DNA from 3 places in the Trichocoleus sp. Lan genome. Region 3 is predicted to be linked to each of the others. Evidence: predicted binding sites of a transcription regulator. Region 3 holds the regulator's gene; each other region holds the start of a gene.
What was found. The regulator NtcA, encoded in region 3, controls nitrogen genes in cyanobacteria. The targets are predictions, from matches to a motif close to TTTGTANNNNNNNNTACAAA.
Positions count from the first base shown of each region.

Region 1: a site for NtcA is predicted at 3,555-3,574, ahead of crtR (beta-carotene hydroxylase). Genes of this name have one in related genera too.
Region 2: a site for NtcA is predicted at 3,410-3,429, ahead of NDA03_RS18430 (ChaB family protein). Genes of this name have one in related genera too.

Region 1 is NZ_JAMPKA010000020.1:50,526-55,510, reverse strand. It holds gene NDA03_RS18245 (DMT family transporter) at 1-618, opposite strand, end outside; gene sppA (signal peptide peptidase SppA) at 1,051-1,872, shown strand; gene aroH (chorismate mutase) at 1,954-2,388, shown strand; gene crtR (beta-carotene hydroxylase) at 2,446-3,348, opposite strand; gene NDA03_RS18225 (COP23 domain-containing protein) at 3,662-4,501, shown strand; gene NDA03_RS18220 (CHAT domain-containing protein) at 4,742-4,985, shown strand, end outside.
Region 2 is NZ_JAMPKA010000020.1:111,808-116,792, reverse strand. It holds gene NDA03_RS18445 (iron-containing alcohol dehydrogenase family protein) at 1-413, shown strand, start outside; gene NDA03_RS18440 (aspartate aminotransferase) at 551-1,768, shown strand; gene NDA03_RS18435 (hypothetical protein) at 2,047-2,598, opposite strand; gene NDA03_RS18430 (ChaB family protein) at 3,015-3,284, opposite strand; gene NDA03_RS18425 (right-handed parallel beta-helix repeat-containing protein) at 3,674-4,985, opposite strand, start outside.
Region 3 is NZ_JAMPKA010000003.1:148,066-153,050, forward strand. It holds gene fabI (enoyl-ACP reductase FabI) at 1-687, opposite strand, end outside; gene ntcA (global nitrogen regulator NtcA) at 1,067-1,738, shown strand; gene NDA03_RS03695 (DUF3084 domain-containing protein) at 1,986-3,587, shown strand; gene NDA03_RS03700 (pre-16S rRNA-processing nuclease YqgF) at 3,662-4,066, shown strand; gene NDA03_RS03705 (DUF3146 family protein) at 4,130-4,393, opposite strand; gene NDA03_RS03710 (GTP-binding protein) at 4,666-4,985, shown strand, end outside.

The DNA of each region.
Region 1 (4,985 bases), on a different contig from region 3:
CCAGCCAGTCGCCACCACCGGATCGGCATACTGGCAAACGAAACGAATCAGCACTGTTCCGACAGCCATCGACAGCGCCGCCAGCAGCATCAGCCATTCCCCGCTCTCAAACAAGTGCGTGAAGCTAAACGAGCCAGCGATCGCGTTGCCGTGGAAAAGATTGATAATCCAATCATCCGGCAAGCCAATCAAACTAATCCCCAGCACTCCCAATGCCAACCCCAGCCAGCCCCACAGCCCGATGGTTTCTCCAAACAACCAACAGGACAGCAAAGCCACTGCCAGGGGTTGAGAGTCAATCATCACCGAACCCAACCCGGCACCCGTTCGCACTAATCCAAAGGCTAAAAAGCCTTGAAACAAAGCGCCATCAATCAAAGCAAACAAACTAATCCACAGCCACGCCCGAATGCCTTTCGGTTGAGGTTTCCCCATCAAAAAGGCCGCAACTAATACCAATACCCCAGCAGGCACCAACCGGACACCAGCCATAAACAGGGGTGTCGTGTTTGGGATAACACCCTTCATTGCCACCATCGCCGTTCCCCACAAGAAAAAGGGGGCAATCAGCAGCAAGGGTGCCAACGGAATTTTGGATTCTGTGAGTTTTAGCTGCATAAAAGTTTTTTGTGGGCGTACATGATAGAGCCAAGCCAGCACTCTTGAAGCAGGTCATCACGAGCTGTCCTTCCAGAAGTCGCAACCGGATTTATCAAAAATTTTTCCAGTTTCTTGCTCTTTTTCTGGCTGGTTGCGCGTTTATTTACTTAATTGTACTTAATATGTAGTTCTGTTAAGGCGCTTTGGCAAATTGTTGGGATGCCGACAAAAGGGTAAGTTTTTACTTGTAAGTACCTGTTAAATTCGGGGAGCTAGGGAAAACCTTTTTTCTGATAAGCTTTCAGGCTTCACCCGCAAGCCAACGAAACCGATGCAGATCGTGCAAACTAGAGAAAGAGCCAGCATTACTAGGGAAACATTTACTGTTTTGCAGGATTTGCTTCCTTCTCTAATTCGCTCATTCATTCACGATTCATCGCTTGCCTGCTCATGATCTGGCCTTTTCAGCCTAAGTTTCGTAAACAAATTGCTCGGATTGAAGTGACTGGTGCGATTGGCAGTACTACCCGAAAACAAGTTCTAGAAAGCCTGAAAACGGTTGAAGAACGAAAGTTTCCAGCATTACTGCTACGCATTGATAGTCCTGGTGGTACGGTCGGGGATTCGCAAGAAATCTATGAAGCCCTGACTCGCCTGCAAAAAAAGGTGAAAATTGTTGCCAGCTTTGGCAATATCTCCGCATCTGGAGGAGTCTATATCGGGATGGGAGCCGAACACATTGTTTCCAACCCAGGCACAATTACCGGCAGTATCGGTGTAATTCTCCGGGGAAACAACCTGGAGCGCTTGCTAGAAAAGATTGGCGTTTCTTTCAAGGTGATCAAATCGGGTCCTTATAAAGATATTCTGGCTTTTGACCGGGAACTCACCGAGCCGGAAAAGAATATTCTCCAAGACCTGATTGACGTCAGTTATCAGCAATTTGTGCAAACGGTTGCTGAGGCTCGGAAGCTGACAACCGAAACCGTTAAAAGTTTTGCCGATGGTCGCATTTTCACAGGTCAACAAGCGTTAGAACTGGGAATTGTTGACCGGCTTGGCACTGAGGAAGATGCCCGCCGTTGGGCTGCGGAACTGGTCGGTCTCGATCCCGAAAAAACGAAGTGTTACACCCTGGAAGAACGCAAACCTTTCTGGAATCGTGTGGTATCGAGCAGAGTTCAAGGGGCATCTAGTCTATCAGCTGGGATAGACTGGTTAGAATTTGAACTTTCTACCAGTGGTCAGCCGTTGTGGCTTTACCGACCCTAGTCTGAAGTTTAGATTTTAGATTATAGATGATTTAGATGATTCTGAAATCCAAAATCTAAAATTCAAAATCTCAATTATAAAATGGAGGATGCTTGCGTGGAGTGGCGAGTTCGAGCGATTCGCGGGGCAACAACTGCCTCACAAAACACGGCTGAGGCAATTCGAGAAGTGGTAGCGGAACTACTCGATGAATTAGAAGTACACAATCAACTACATCCCGATCTAATTATTAGTGCCACGTTCTCGGTAACGCGGGATCTGGATGCGATCTTTCCCGCTGCGATCGCTCGCTCTCGTCCCCACTGGGACAATGTCCCTCTGCTCGATGTCCAGCAAATGCATGTGGAGGGAGGGCTGGAGCGTTGCATCCGCTTCTTAATTCACGTCAATTTGCCAGCTTCCCATCCACCGATTTACCATCCTTATCTGCGGGGAGCTAAAAGCCTAAGACCGGATTGGAGTTTGTCTCAGGTTAGCTTATCCTCGCAGTCAACGATTCAGTCGTTTCATCGCTGAGGTTTTTTGTCATTAGTGATTCGTCCCCAGTCATTGACGAATCACTAATGACATTTATTAGCTATTTTCTAGGTTTTTAGGTGATTTGTTGTGAAAATGGATGCCTAAAAAAACGTCATATAAAAAGCTCCAGAAATTTTTTCCTTGCCAGATTCCCAGAGTTTGATAACAGCCTTTTTCATCTAAAAGGGGCTTGGTGGCGTAATAAGCATTTTGGTAGTGATACCAGGGGATGGAAGGCCACAAATGATGAATGAGGTGGTAATTTTGCCCCATGATCAGCAAATTGAGGATGGGGTTGGGGTAAACTCTGGCATTTTTCCAGCGATCGCGTTCTTGATGAGGGCGATGCGGCAAATAATCAAAAAACAATCCCAGCGCCAATCCTACCAGGGCAGAAGGGATAAACCAAAAATTGAGAATGTAGCCTAAGAATTGGTATTGAATTGAGATATAGAAAATCGTCCCGACAAACAAGCGGCTTAAGAACCATTCTAAAAGTTCAGATTTTCGCCACAGCTGCCGTTTAAAGAAAAATACTTCGTGGTATAAAAACCGCACCGGAATTAACCACAGGGGTCCGCCAGTAGAAACGTAATGATCTGGATCGTTTTCCGGGTCATTTACATGGGCATGATGCTGCAAATGAACTCTAGTAAATACTGGGAAGGCAAAGACTAACATCAGCGCACTGCCATGTCCCAGGATGGCATTGATGACTCGGTTACGATGGGCAGAATTATGACAAGCATCATGAATCACCGTTCCACAAATGTGCAAGGCGATCGTGTTTGTGATAAAGCAACACCAGTGAGGCCACTCCCAGAGCCAATAACCAAAGTTTGATAGCACAACCATCGCTACGGCGGCTAGAAACATGAGTAGCGTTGGGCTTAGGGACGCAGGCGGTTCCAGGAAATGTCTGGGAACTGTCAGCGGCTTTTGTGCCTCCAACAACATTGTTTTCTCCTTTTGAATGATTTAAGGGTTCTACGGGAACTTTGCTTCGGTTTTCCCGTCACTATGGCATCTAGGGGGGTACGTTGTGCAACATTGGATACACGATAAACAGTACCCACTGATTGACAATTTTCAAAAAACACGCTCTATTTTCCTGCCTTCTTACCCTTATTCCTACCAGGGAAGCGGGGGATTCTAGTCGTGCTTTCGTAGTATACGCTACGAAGACCGATTTATAAAGATTTATGAAATTAGCTCATTTAATTCAAATGATGCTAACGATAGTCAAAAAATATACAGGAGGATTGTTGATATGTCACCACATCTGGCTAGGTTCGCGTTTGAAGCAAAGTCCTTAGTGGTCAAAAGTGTGGCTTTATCTGCCGGTGTAGCAATTCTACTGAATAGCGGTATTGCCTTTGCCGGTTCTGTTCAGCAAGCGCAACTGCCGGGTGTAGAAGATGAGAATACTCAGACCTCGGACGGGGATGTTGTGGTAGACACCGATGGGAGTCCAGATAGCACCACTAGCTCAGGAACGGAATCAGAGAATAGTACAACTGCTAACAAGCCACGGTTTACCTGCCAGCTAACGAACAGTCAGTATATGGTGATGTATCACCCGAAAAGTCAACCCGATCAAGCTTATGCTTGGGCAACTCCCACTCCTTTAGGCGGTGGTTGGACTGCGGAGAGACGCTGTAACGAAATTAGTCGCAGATTAGAATCTTATCGACCCGATGGTCTTCAGGAAATGCGGGCATCGGTGGAAAATAACTACAACGTTGTTTGCATCACGACTCAGAAAAATCCAGACTGTCGGATTGTCCTGACTGTACCTCCCGGTGAAAATCCGCAGTTGATCCGCGATCGCGTTTTCCAAAATATCAGCATTGCTGACAGCGGACAGGTGACAGAGGGCGTCAATACCTTTGTTGGGGGTCGGGATGCTCAAATGCTCAACGATCTATTAAACTTGGGCTTATCTTCCCTCGGCGGCAGCACAAATCGCTCCAGCCGTAGGTCACAAAGCGTTAACTTGCGACCTTTCTTAGATCGAGCTGATGGTGGCACCGGCACCCAGTTGAAAGGCGGAGTGCCTATGCGCTCGAATCGAGCCAATCCTCGACTGAATCCAGGCAACTTCCGTTAAAAATTGTTGATAGGCGAGCGGGGATTCAAACCCGCGATCGCATAATCAGCACAATCAATAGAATAGAGAAGATACAAAATTGTTTGGCTTCCCAACATTGAGCCGTCTGGAAGCCAGACAATTTTATTTATTTATAGATGGCGATCGCTCTTAGGAGCTAAAACAAATAAAAGCATTCCTAACACGTTGAATCTGTCAATGTTACTTTAGGGATATTGACAACAGGGTAAGTGCATAACTATGTCAGCCGTTAGAAATATAAGGCTGTTACTGGTAGTGTTTTCACTAACAGCGATCGCTAACTCGCTTCAACCAGTACAAGCACAGCCGATTACCCCAGCGGCTGACGGCACTGGCACAATTGTTACTCCAGATGGGAATCGTCTTAACATTAGCGGCGGCACGCTTTCAAAAGATCAAGCAAATCTTTTTCATAGCTTTGAGCAGCTAGGATTAAATTCTGGGGAAATTGCGAACTTTCTTT
Region 2 (4,985 bases), on a different contig from region 3:
AGTGTCGTACCGTCGCCGCCCACGCCGTCCACAATGGGTTGACCCATATCCCTGCTGCCCACGGTGCCATACATGGTGAGAAAGTCGCCTATGGCATTCTCGTCCAGTTACGGTTAGAAGAAATGCTGCAAAGCAACCAACTCGCAGCAACCGCAAGGCAACAGTTATTGAAGTTTTACGCCGAAATTGGACTGCCGCAAACTTTGGATGATTTGGGTTTGGGAAATATTACACTGGGGGAATTTCGGCAAGCCGCTGAAATTGCCTGTGCCCCTAACTCGGATATCCACCGGCTACCCTTCCGGGTGGTGCCCGAACAGCTGATGGCGGCAATGGTGTCCACAACCGCACCCGTTGAGGTAGGGCGTCCAAATCTGGGGCTGACCTCAGCGGCGAATCATAATGATGTTTGAATTTCAAAAATTGCAGGTTTAAACGCATTGAAGGTTGAAGAATCTCAAAAGTTGAAAGTTTTAATCAACCTGCCAATCTCCAACCTGCAATCCTGCCTGCCAACCTGCTTTCCTTGCCAACTTTCCTGCCTTAACCAATGACGTTAGATTGGATTAGCCCAGCGGAACGCCTGCAATCACTGCCCCCTTATGTATTTGCCCGTCTGGATGAACTGAAAGCCAGGGCACGCGAACAAGGGCTGGATTTAATTGACTTGGGAATGGGGAATCCAGATGGCCCAGCGCCTCAGCCAGTGATAGACGCCGCGATCGCAGCGTTGCAAAATCCGACAAATCACGGCTATCCCCCCTTTGAAGGGACTCTCAGCTTCCGCCGCGCCATCACTAACTGGTACGGGCGTCGCTATAATGTTGACCTCGATCCAGATAGCGAAGCCTTGCCGCTACTTGGTTCTAAAGAAGGGCTGACTCACCTCGCCTTTGCCTATATCAACCCAGGCGATGTGATTCTGGTACCTAGTCCCTCTTATCCGCCCCATTTTCGCGGGCCAGCGATCGCTGGGGGCAAAATTCACCCGCTGATTCTCAAACCCGAAAATGACTGGTTGATCGATCTCGGTGACATTCCCGATGATATAGCCCAACAAGCAAAGATTCTCTATTTCAACTATCCCAGCAATCCCACTGGCGCAACCGCACCCCGCGAGTTCTTCAAAGATATCGTTGCTTTTGCTAAGAAGCACGAAATCTTACTCGTACATGATTTGTGCTACGCAGAATTAGCTTTTGATGGTTATCAACCAACCAGCTTGTTAGAAATTCCAGGGGCGAAGGAAATCGGCGTCGAGTTTCATACCTTGTCTAAAACTTACAACATGGCAGGCTGGCGCGTTGGCTTTGTCGTAGGCAACCAACACATCATTCAAGGGTTGCGGACACTCAAGACTAATCTGGATTATGGCATCTTTGCCGCCTTGCAATCTGCTGCCGAAACCGCCTTACAACTTCCAGATGTTTATGTCAATCAGGTCTGCGATCGCTATCGCCGTCGCCGCGATTTTCTGATCGAGGGATTTGCTGAGTTGGGTTGGACGGTTCCCAAACCAAAAGCCACCATGTACCTGTGGGTTCCGTGTCCGGTAGGAATGACCTCAACAGATTTTGCCCTCTCTGTCTTGCAACAGACGGGCGTAGTCGTAACTCCCGGAAATGCCTTTGGATCGGGTGGTGAGGGGTATGTGCGGGTGAGTTTGATTGCTGAATGCGATCGCTTAGCTGAAGCTTTGCGGCGTTTCAAAGAAGCCAATATCCGCTATTCATCCGAAAATGAGGGCGCGTTTATCAAGCAGGGATAAAACATCGAAGCTTGAATTTTTGGGTTTAATCTCCAATTTGGAAACTCGGCTATTTCAAAAATAACTAGCGTTATCCTTTAGATGAATTTGCTTGTATAAGTGCAAACTTTAATTAGGGATAAAATTTGTCTGATTTTCTACCGTTCCCAACCCCTCCCTGCCATTTTCTGAGGCTCCGGCACCCCTCCCTGCCTGCGGGGAGGGGTGCAATGTGTTAAAGGGAATTACAAATCATCTACCGTATCGTATCCAGTAGATGATTTTTGTTTGCGCCGCCCTTATTTCAAAGTAAAAGCTTTAGTTTCTGTTACCCTACCACCACCCACCTTGTCATAAATCGTTAGCTGAATTTGGTAAGTTCCCGGTTGAATTTTAGGAGTTGTATTAACAGTGCCATTGGGAGAGGCTGCTACATCATCTTTTAAAGCTGTATGTCCTTTTTCTCCAATTAAGCTCTTTTTCACCAAAATAACTTCGCCCTTGGCATTTTTAACTTCCATATCCATATCTAGCCAGTTTTTCCCATCCTGACCTTTCTTAAATTTGCCAACATTAAGCAAGACTAGCTGAACATCTTCCCCTCTTTTATAAACTCCATCATTGACCGGCACAACTTTTTTATCGGGAGTTTTTCTGACAAGGAAGGATTTTTCAAAAGTCAGTTGAGAAGAAGTCGGTGTAGAGGTAGTTGAAGTCTGAGATGCAGTAGATTTTGGGGAAGGAGAAGCCTGAGAAGTAGTAGAGTTTTCGCCTCCACCACAACCACTGACCAGCGCCATTGAAAACACTACAAGGCCTGTTAATAATAGGTTATTGAATGTTTTTTTCATTATGTTCTACCTCCTTTTATTTTTTTACCTGGTTAATTGATCAACCATTGAGTTGAGACAATTAGCAAGGTTGAGCTAGCTACAACCATAAATTATCATAATTTATTCAAATTTATCTTTTGGGCGCAGTTGCTTTAGTCAACTGGCGACGCGAACAATTTGCTTTCAGACGCCACGATGGAAATTCTTTATTGAATGCACTCTAGTGTAACCCTACCTTATGAACCCAGAGGGAGAGGGGCTAGGGGTGAGGTTCTATCTGAGGGTATTTATCTATATATCGTTCGCTGCACTTAAAACGGTTCATTTTACTGCAAATTAAGCTAAACGTAGACCTATAGGCAAAAGGCGGTCTGTGACTTGCACAGACCGCCTTCTATTGTCAATCAATCTAAACGATTGCTACTTAAAAGCGTTTAATTGCCACCAGACTGAACCGCAGCGCGGGTTACGGGATTTGAATTGTCTTCGTTTATCATTTCAGGAGTCCGCTCCCAGTTGCCATCTTCACCTTGACGGTATTCGCTGTTGATGGTGTTCCACGCAACCTTGCGGGCAGCTTCTTCGTCCATCCCGTCTTCATGGGCACTCTTAAATGCAGCCTGGAAAATCTGCTGAGCAGCCTCAGGCAGTTCTTGGACTTCTGAAGGTAAGTTATTAACTTGTTGATCTGGTTGTTCGGTCATAAACTACTCCTATTATTTTTGCTTGAGATCAATCTTAGAAAGCCAGAGGTACAAATTCCTCGTCCTAGGATGTAGTTATGGCTTCTCGATATACCTATCTGAGGCATTATCTTATGTAAAGTCATTCTGTATCTTGTTACACAACTTCTCCCTACAAATCATCTACTGGCGAATACAGTGGTTCAGATCTCCGGCTTCTTTCTCGAAGTTGGGGATCTCTCCTTCACGAATCATGTAGGATTGCTACGCCTAAATAATTCGCGAACTCCTGTAGAGACGCGATTAATCGCGTCTCTACAGGCACTTCAATTCTCGAATCCCACCTGAAAATGGGGATCTGGGGGATTACACGTGAGATCCGACAAAAGTGAACTGGTATCGTTTACCGATTAAGGGAAACCACAAGTTCCAGCCGATACAGTGGTTCCAGACCAATTGCTAAGATCGCTGACAGAGATATTATTTGTAGACAGCGTTCCCGTTTCTATCTGGATCGCTCCTCCAAAACTGTCATTTAAGAAAAAGTTTCCAATCGTATTATTGCGGGGTTGGAGACAAATTGTATCGCCAGAACCGCTGGTTATTGCTTCGAGATCGCCGATTGCGCTGCCTGTTATGGTGTTAAGCCGGACTCCGGCAAAGATTTTAGCAGTATCGTAGCTGTTGAGGGAAAGCCCGGTAAAAGCATTATCTATAATTTGATTTGATTCACTGAGGAATTGAAGTTGGGCGTTTCCATTGATGCTGGTAAAAATTCCGTAAAATCCATTTTTAGAAATTTGCTGATTGTTAGAAATATTGACTGTTCCTATCGCTGCATCGGAAAGTGCGATATTCACTCCATTATCTTGATTTTCAGCAATGGTGCTATTGGTAATGTTGAAGGTTCCAGAGGTGTTATTTGAGAGAGGTATCCCAATCCCATAAAACCCGTTTTTAGAAATTTGAGTATTAGTGATATTAAACGTTCCAGTCGCGCTATCGTTTAGCTTGATAGAAATTCCATCAAATTGATTGCCTGAGATTGTGCTGTTGGCAATCTCAAATGTCCCCAAAGTATTGGATTCAAGTTCAATATTAATGCCACTAAATTGATTTGCGGTTATTTGGTTATTAGTCAGAGTAAAGGTTCCGGAAGCACTCTCGAACAGTTTTACCTCGACTCCGTCGGCGATGCTCCCGAAGCTGTTACTGCCAGTAATCGTATTCTCTGAGATATTAAAGGTTCCAGTTGCAGTATTGCGAAGTTCAAGATTGATGCCGTCCCCTTCGTTAGCTAAAGCACCATTGTTGGCGATCGTGTTTTTGACAAGAATTAGGTTAACTTGCCCCTGATTATTGTTGAGGGAAAAGCCTTCCAAAGCAGAATTTGCGATCGCATTGTCTTGAATCAGTATCTGCCCGGTCACGTTCTCCAGTAAGATGCCCTCACTGGCAGAATTCGCGATCGCGTTGTCTCGAATAATTGCATTGCTGATGTTGCTTCCAGCGATGCCAGAACCAGTAGTTGTGCTAATGGCAAAACCCGAAAGGGTTGTCGTGTTCCCCATCGTGACCGTTCCTGTCACGTCTGCCAGTATCCCCGCATTAGACAAGGGTAATTGTAAATTGCCGAGTTCCACGGTATCTATACGCTGCACAGGGCCAGTTGAAAGCACTTGCACTTGGTCAGGAATCTTGAAAGCAGGAACCCCAGGATTT
Region 3 (4,985 bases):
ATTTCCCACTTCTTTCTGAGTTACAGTGCGTCGCAGCGGTGCTACTTCCTCAACGTGATGGATCATATCCAGGATGCCACCTACCGCCGACGATGCCAAAGTGCGGATGGGACCTGCCGAAATTGCATTCACGCGAATATTCTGTGGACCTAATTCAGATGCCAGGTAACGGACACTCATTTCCAATCCAGACTTGGCAATTCCCATGACGTTGTAGTTGGGGATCACCTTAACGCCGCCTAGATAAGTCAGCGTGACAATGCTGCCACCTTCTGTCATCAGTGGTTTTGCTGACCCAGCAAGTTGCACCAGAGAATAGGTACTAATTTCTAGAGCTTGGGTGAAGCCAGCGCGGGTAGTGTTGCTAAAATCACCTGATAAATCTTCCTTGTTCGCAAAAGCAAGACAATGGATCAGGATGTCTAGCTTGCCCCACTTATCGCGGATGGCGTCAAATGTAGACTGAATTTGGGTCTCATTCTGGACATCGCAGGGTAAAAATAAGCTGGGGTTGAGGGGTTCTACCAACTCTGCCACTTTTTTTTCAAAGCGGCCTCGGTCGTCTGGCAGGTAAGTCACTCCTAGATTCGCACCCGCTTGGTGCAGTTGCTGAGCAATCCCCCAGGCGATCGATCGATTGTTGGCAATGCCGGTGACAAGGGCGTTTTTTCCGGTTAAATCTAGCATAAATGTCGATTTTGAAGGCAATATTAGAGGATATCCGATTTAGGGGAGTATTCAAGATCGCGATCGCCCGGAGCAAGGCTGTCTAGTACGGGTAAGGAGCGTGCCTCCTTACTCACCATGCATCCCACCCGATAGCGCAGATACTGTCAAGATATCAACATTTTCCGTCATAATCTTACTTGCCTTGAGCAGGGAGAGAACTAAAGAAGGTAGCCGGGGAAACTACTTTAAAATTTTGTATCAAATAGCACAAAAACCGCTTGGAAGTCAGTTTATCTGTGTCTAATGTCAGAAAACTCTCATAGTTGTTTTGCTATGGTTAAAGTTCCTCCGACAGAAAGTTGCAGAAGTCTGTAGGGCAGCATTTAGGAAAAAGGAAGTGGCAGTGACGCAAGATAGACCGCTAGCAGCTGTGTTCCGTCAACTGGGAGGTGGGGCGTTTCCACCCGTGGTGGAAACTTTTGAGCGGGGCAAGACGATCTTTTTCCCAGGAGACCCGGCTGAACGGGTATACTTTTTGCTCAAAGGTGCAGTAAAGCTGTCTCGCGTGTATGAAGCTGGGGAAGAAATTACCGTGGCGCTGCTGCGAGAAAACAGCGTTTTTGGAGTACTGTCCTTAATTACAGGGCATCGTTCGGATCGGTTTTATCACGCTGTAGCATTTACGCCAGTGGAGCTGCTTTCGGCACCGATCGATCAGGTAGAGCAATCGCTCAAGGATAATCCGGAGCTATCGATGTTGATGCTGCGAGGGCTTTCTTCGCGCATTTTGCAAACAGAAATGATGATTGAGACATTAGCTCACCGAGATATGGGATCGCGCTTGGTGAGTTTTCTATTGATTCTGTGCCGTGATTTTGGCGTTCCTACCGCCAATGGAATTACGATCGATCTGAAGCTTTCTCATCAAGCGATCGCAGAAGCAATCGGCTCCACCAGGGTAACTGTCACCCGCTTACTGGGAGATTTGCGGGAGGAAAAAATGATTTCTATCCACAAGAAAAAAATTACGGTACACAACCCAGTTACACTGAGTCAGCAGTTTACTTGAAAACAGCTAGAGGCTCTCGTCAGGTTGTAGGTTAGGTTGTTGGTTAAAACGGCATGGTAGCGCGAGCAGGTTATCCAGTTTTAACATTTAGTCGGGAGTTGAGTTAAAAGGTGTCAGGTTTTAAGCGGATAGTTTTCAACCTTCCAACCTTTAACCTTTCCGATTTCACCTTCGATCTTTAATTCCTGTTAACCCTTTCTCTAGCCTGCGATGCGATAGGCTGTAACTGGAATGACTGTAGCAGACAATGACCGACAGTGCGCTCTTCCTGATTTTGTCTATTTTAGTGTTGGGAAGCGTCATCGCAACGGTAGGCGATCGCATTGGCACGCGCGTGGGAAAAGCACGCCTGTCGTTGTTCAATCTGCGTCCCCGCAAAACAGCTGTTTTGGTAACGATTCTGACAGGGCTAACGATTTCTGCCTCAACACTAACAATCATCTTCGCGACCAGCGAACAATTGCGGATTGGAGTTTTTAGACTCCAAGAAGTGCAGAAAAAACTCAAGACAGCAAGTAAGGATATTGCTAAAGCGAACGAGCAGAAACGGAAAACCGAAAGCGAACTTGCTAAAACCGCCGCCCAAAAAGAGCAAGTAGAGAAGGAACTCGCTCAAGCTCGCACCCAGCAATCTGTCGCTCAGCAGCGCTTAGATGCGATTAATCGATCTTTGGCAGCTGCGCTGGCTAAACAAGGCCAGACGGAGGCGCAACTAAATCAGACTCAAAGCGAACTGACCCGGGTTGCCAGCAGCTTTCAGCAAACCCAAAAACAGCTTACATCTGTCTCAGGGCAAGCCAAGACGCTACGTTCCGAAATCCAACAACTTCAAGCAGAACGCCAAGAACTCCTCCAGCAGCGAAATCAAGTCAGAGCTGAAATTACTGAATTCAAAGCGAAAGTGACTCAGCGCGACCAAAAAATTGCCCAGCAAGACCGAGCAATTAGCCAACGCGATGAGCAAATTCTCAAGCGGGATCAAGCCCTTGTCGAACTTGATGAGAAACTTGCTGCCTTTCGGAAGAGCCTGAGCGATCGCGATGAGCAAATTGCCCAGCGAGACAAAGCCTTATCTCTACTTGACAACAAAATTTCTCAACGAGATGAGGTGATTGCCCAGCGAGAAAATCGCCTTAAAGAACTCGAAAAACAACAAGCTTCCCTAGAGCAGGAAGTGGCAACCTTAGAACAGTATTACCAGTCTTATCAAACTTTGCGTCAGGGTAGTCTGGCACTGCTGCGCGGTCAGGTTCTGGCGGCTGGCGTTTTTCGTATTGTCGAGCCAGCCGCAGCCCGACAGGTCATTGAGCAGCTATTACGGGAAGCGAATCGGACAGCGATTAAAGCGACCCAACCCGGTCTCAACAAGGTGGCGAACGAACGGGTCGTGCAAATTACAGAGGCACAGGTCGAGCAACTGATCAACCAGATTCAGGATGGTCGAAACTATGTAGTCCGAGTTTTTTCGGCTGGTAACTATGTCCAGGGAGAAAAGCAGGTACAAGTCTTTGCAGACGCCGCACCCAATCAAGTTGTATTCCGCACTGGTGAAGTCGTAGCAACGACATCTGCCGATCCTTCAAACATGACCGACCAACAAATTCGGCAGCGGATTGACCTGCTGCTTGGAGCATCCCAGTTCCGAGCCACTCGCGCGGGGATTTTAGGAGATACAGTTCAGGTTGGCGACAATCGAATTGTTAGCTTGATTCGGTTTATCGAGCAGTTGAAAAAGCACAATAAGCCGATTTCTCTGAAAGCGGTCGTGGCAGAGGACGCCTATATTGCCGGACCCATGAAATTAAATTTGGAGGCAGTTGAAGACGGAGAAGTTGTGGTGAGGATGTAATTTATTAGTCATGAGTGATGAGATGATGACTAATGGCAATTAACCATTCGTAAATTAGCAATTAGCCAATTCAGATGATTTTAGGGTTCGATCCAGGGCGCGATAAGTGTGGTTTAGCCGTAGTGGGGAAAGACAATTCTCTGCATTACCACGAGGTTGTACCGGCAGAAGCAGCGATCGCAACGATCCTTGACTTATGTGAAGAGTACCCGATTGATACTTTGGTGATGGGCGATCAAACCACTTCCAAAAGTTGGAAAAAGAAACTTCAGCAATTTCCAACGTCGGTGCCGATTGTCCTGGTAGATGAGCGCTACAGTACATTGGAAGCACGCGATCGCTATTGGCAAATGTACCCTCCCCAAGGTTTAGGACGCCTGATTCCCCAAGGTATGCGGAGTCTCCCCCGACCAATTGATGACATTGTTGCTATCCTCCTGATCGAAAGATACATGAAGCAACGAGAGACTAGGAACTAGGAAACTCTGCCATTCTTGACTTTCTTAATTTAAACCGAACTCAAAACTCAAAACTCAAAACTTTTAAAGTTCCGCCCGGATCGTAAACGCATAGTCTCCTCCAGGCTCTAGCTGGTAATCTTTCTGTTCTAAAAATCGACCCAGAGGTTCCTGAATTAAAGCGCGTCCCAAAGAAGGTGTCACCGACAATTGACCCTGTCGGAAACACCACTGGAACTGCCATTCATATTCCGCCGCCGTGACTTCGCCTGCTAGAAAGCCCCGTTGCCAGGAAAGATGGGTAATTCGGACGTGGGCAGTAGTTTGGGGTAAACGCTTAGAACTCACAATCGCTGTGCCGATCAAATACCTATTAGCAGCAACAATACTAAACTTATTGCGATCGCCTTCGAGATAACATCATTCTCACAGCTGATACTGAGCTGGCACGAACCGTGTAAAAATATCCCTCTGGATATGGAAAGTGCCAGACTAGATCCGTATTGACTAGGATGAAAGAAGAGTAACATCTGAGGACAAAAGGTGCAATTTTGAGTCGTTTATCGTCTGACCGAACCCCAAATGCCAGCCAGTTCCCTTCACAAACCCCGGACGCAGATTTGGATCGGGAACTAGATAACGCCATTTTGAGCTTTGATGACATCCAAGCAGAACTGAATTATAAAAAGGCACAAAATGCTCTACGAGATTTGGTAGATAACCTGGATCTCACTGCACAAGAGCGGACGGGCCTGGAATCTGAGATTAACGATTTGGCAACGATGCTGGAGAAGTTAGATCGCTCAGTCGTCCAAATTGCCGCCTTTGGGATGGTGGGACGAGGTAAATCTTCGGTACTGAACGCCTTATTAGGTCAAAACGTGTTTGAAACGGGACCGCTTCATGGCGTCACCCGCACCCATCAAGGTGCCAACTGGCA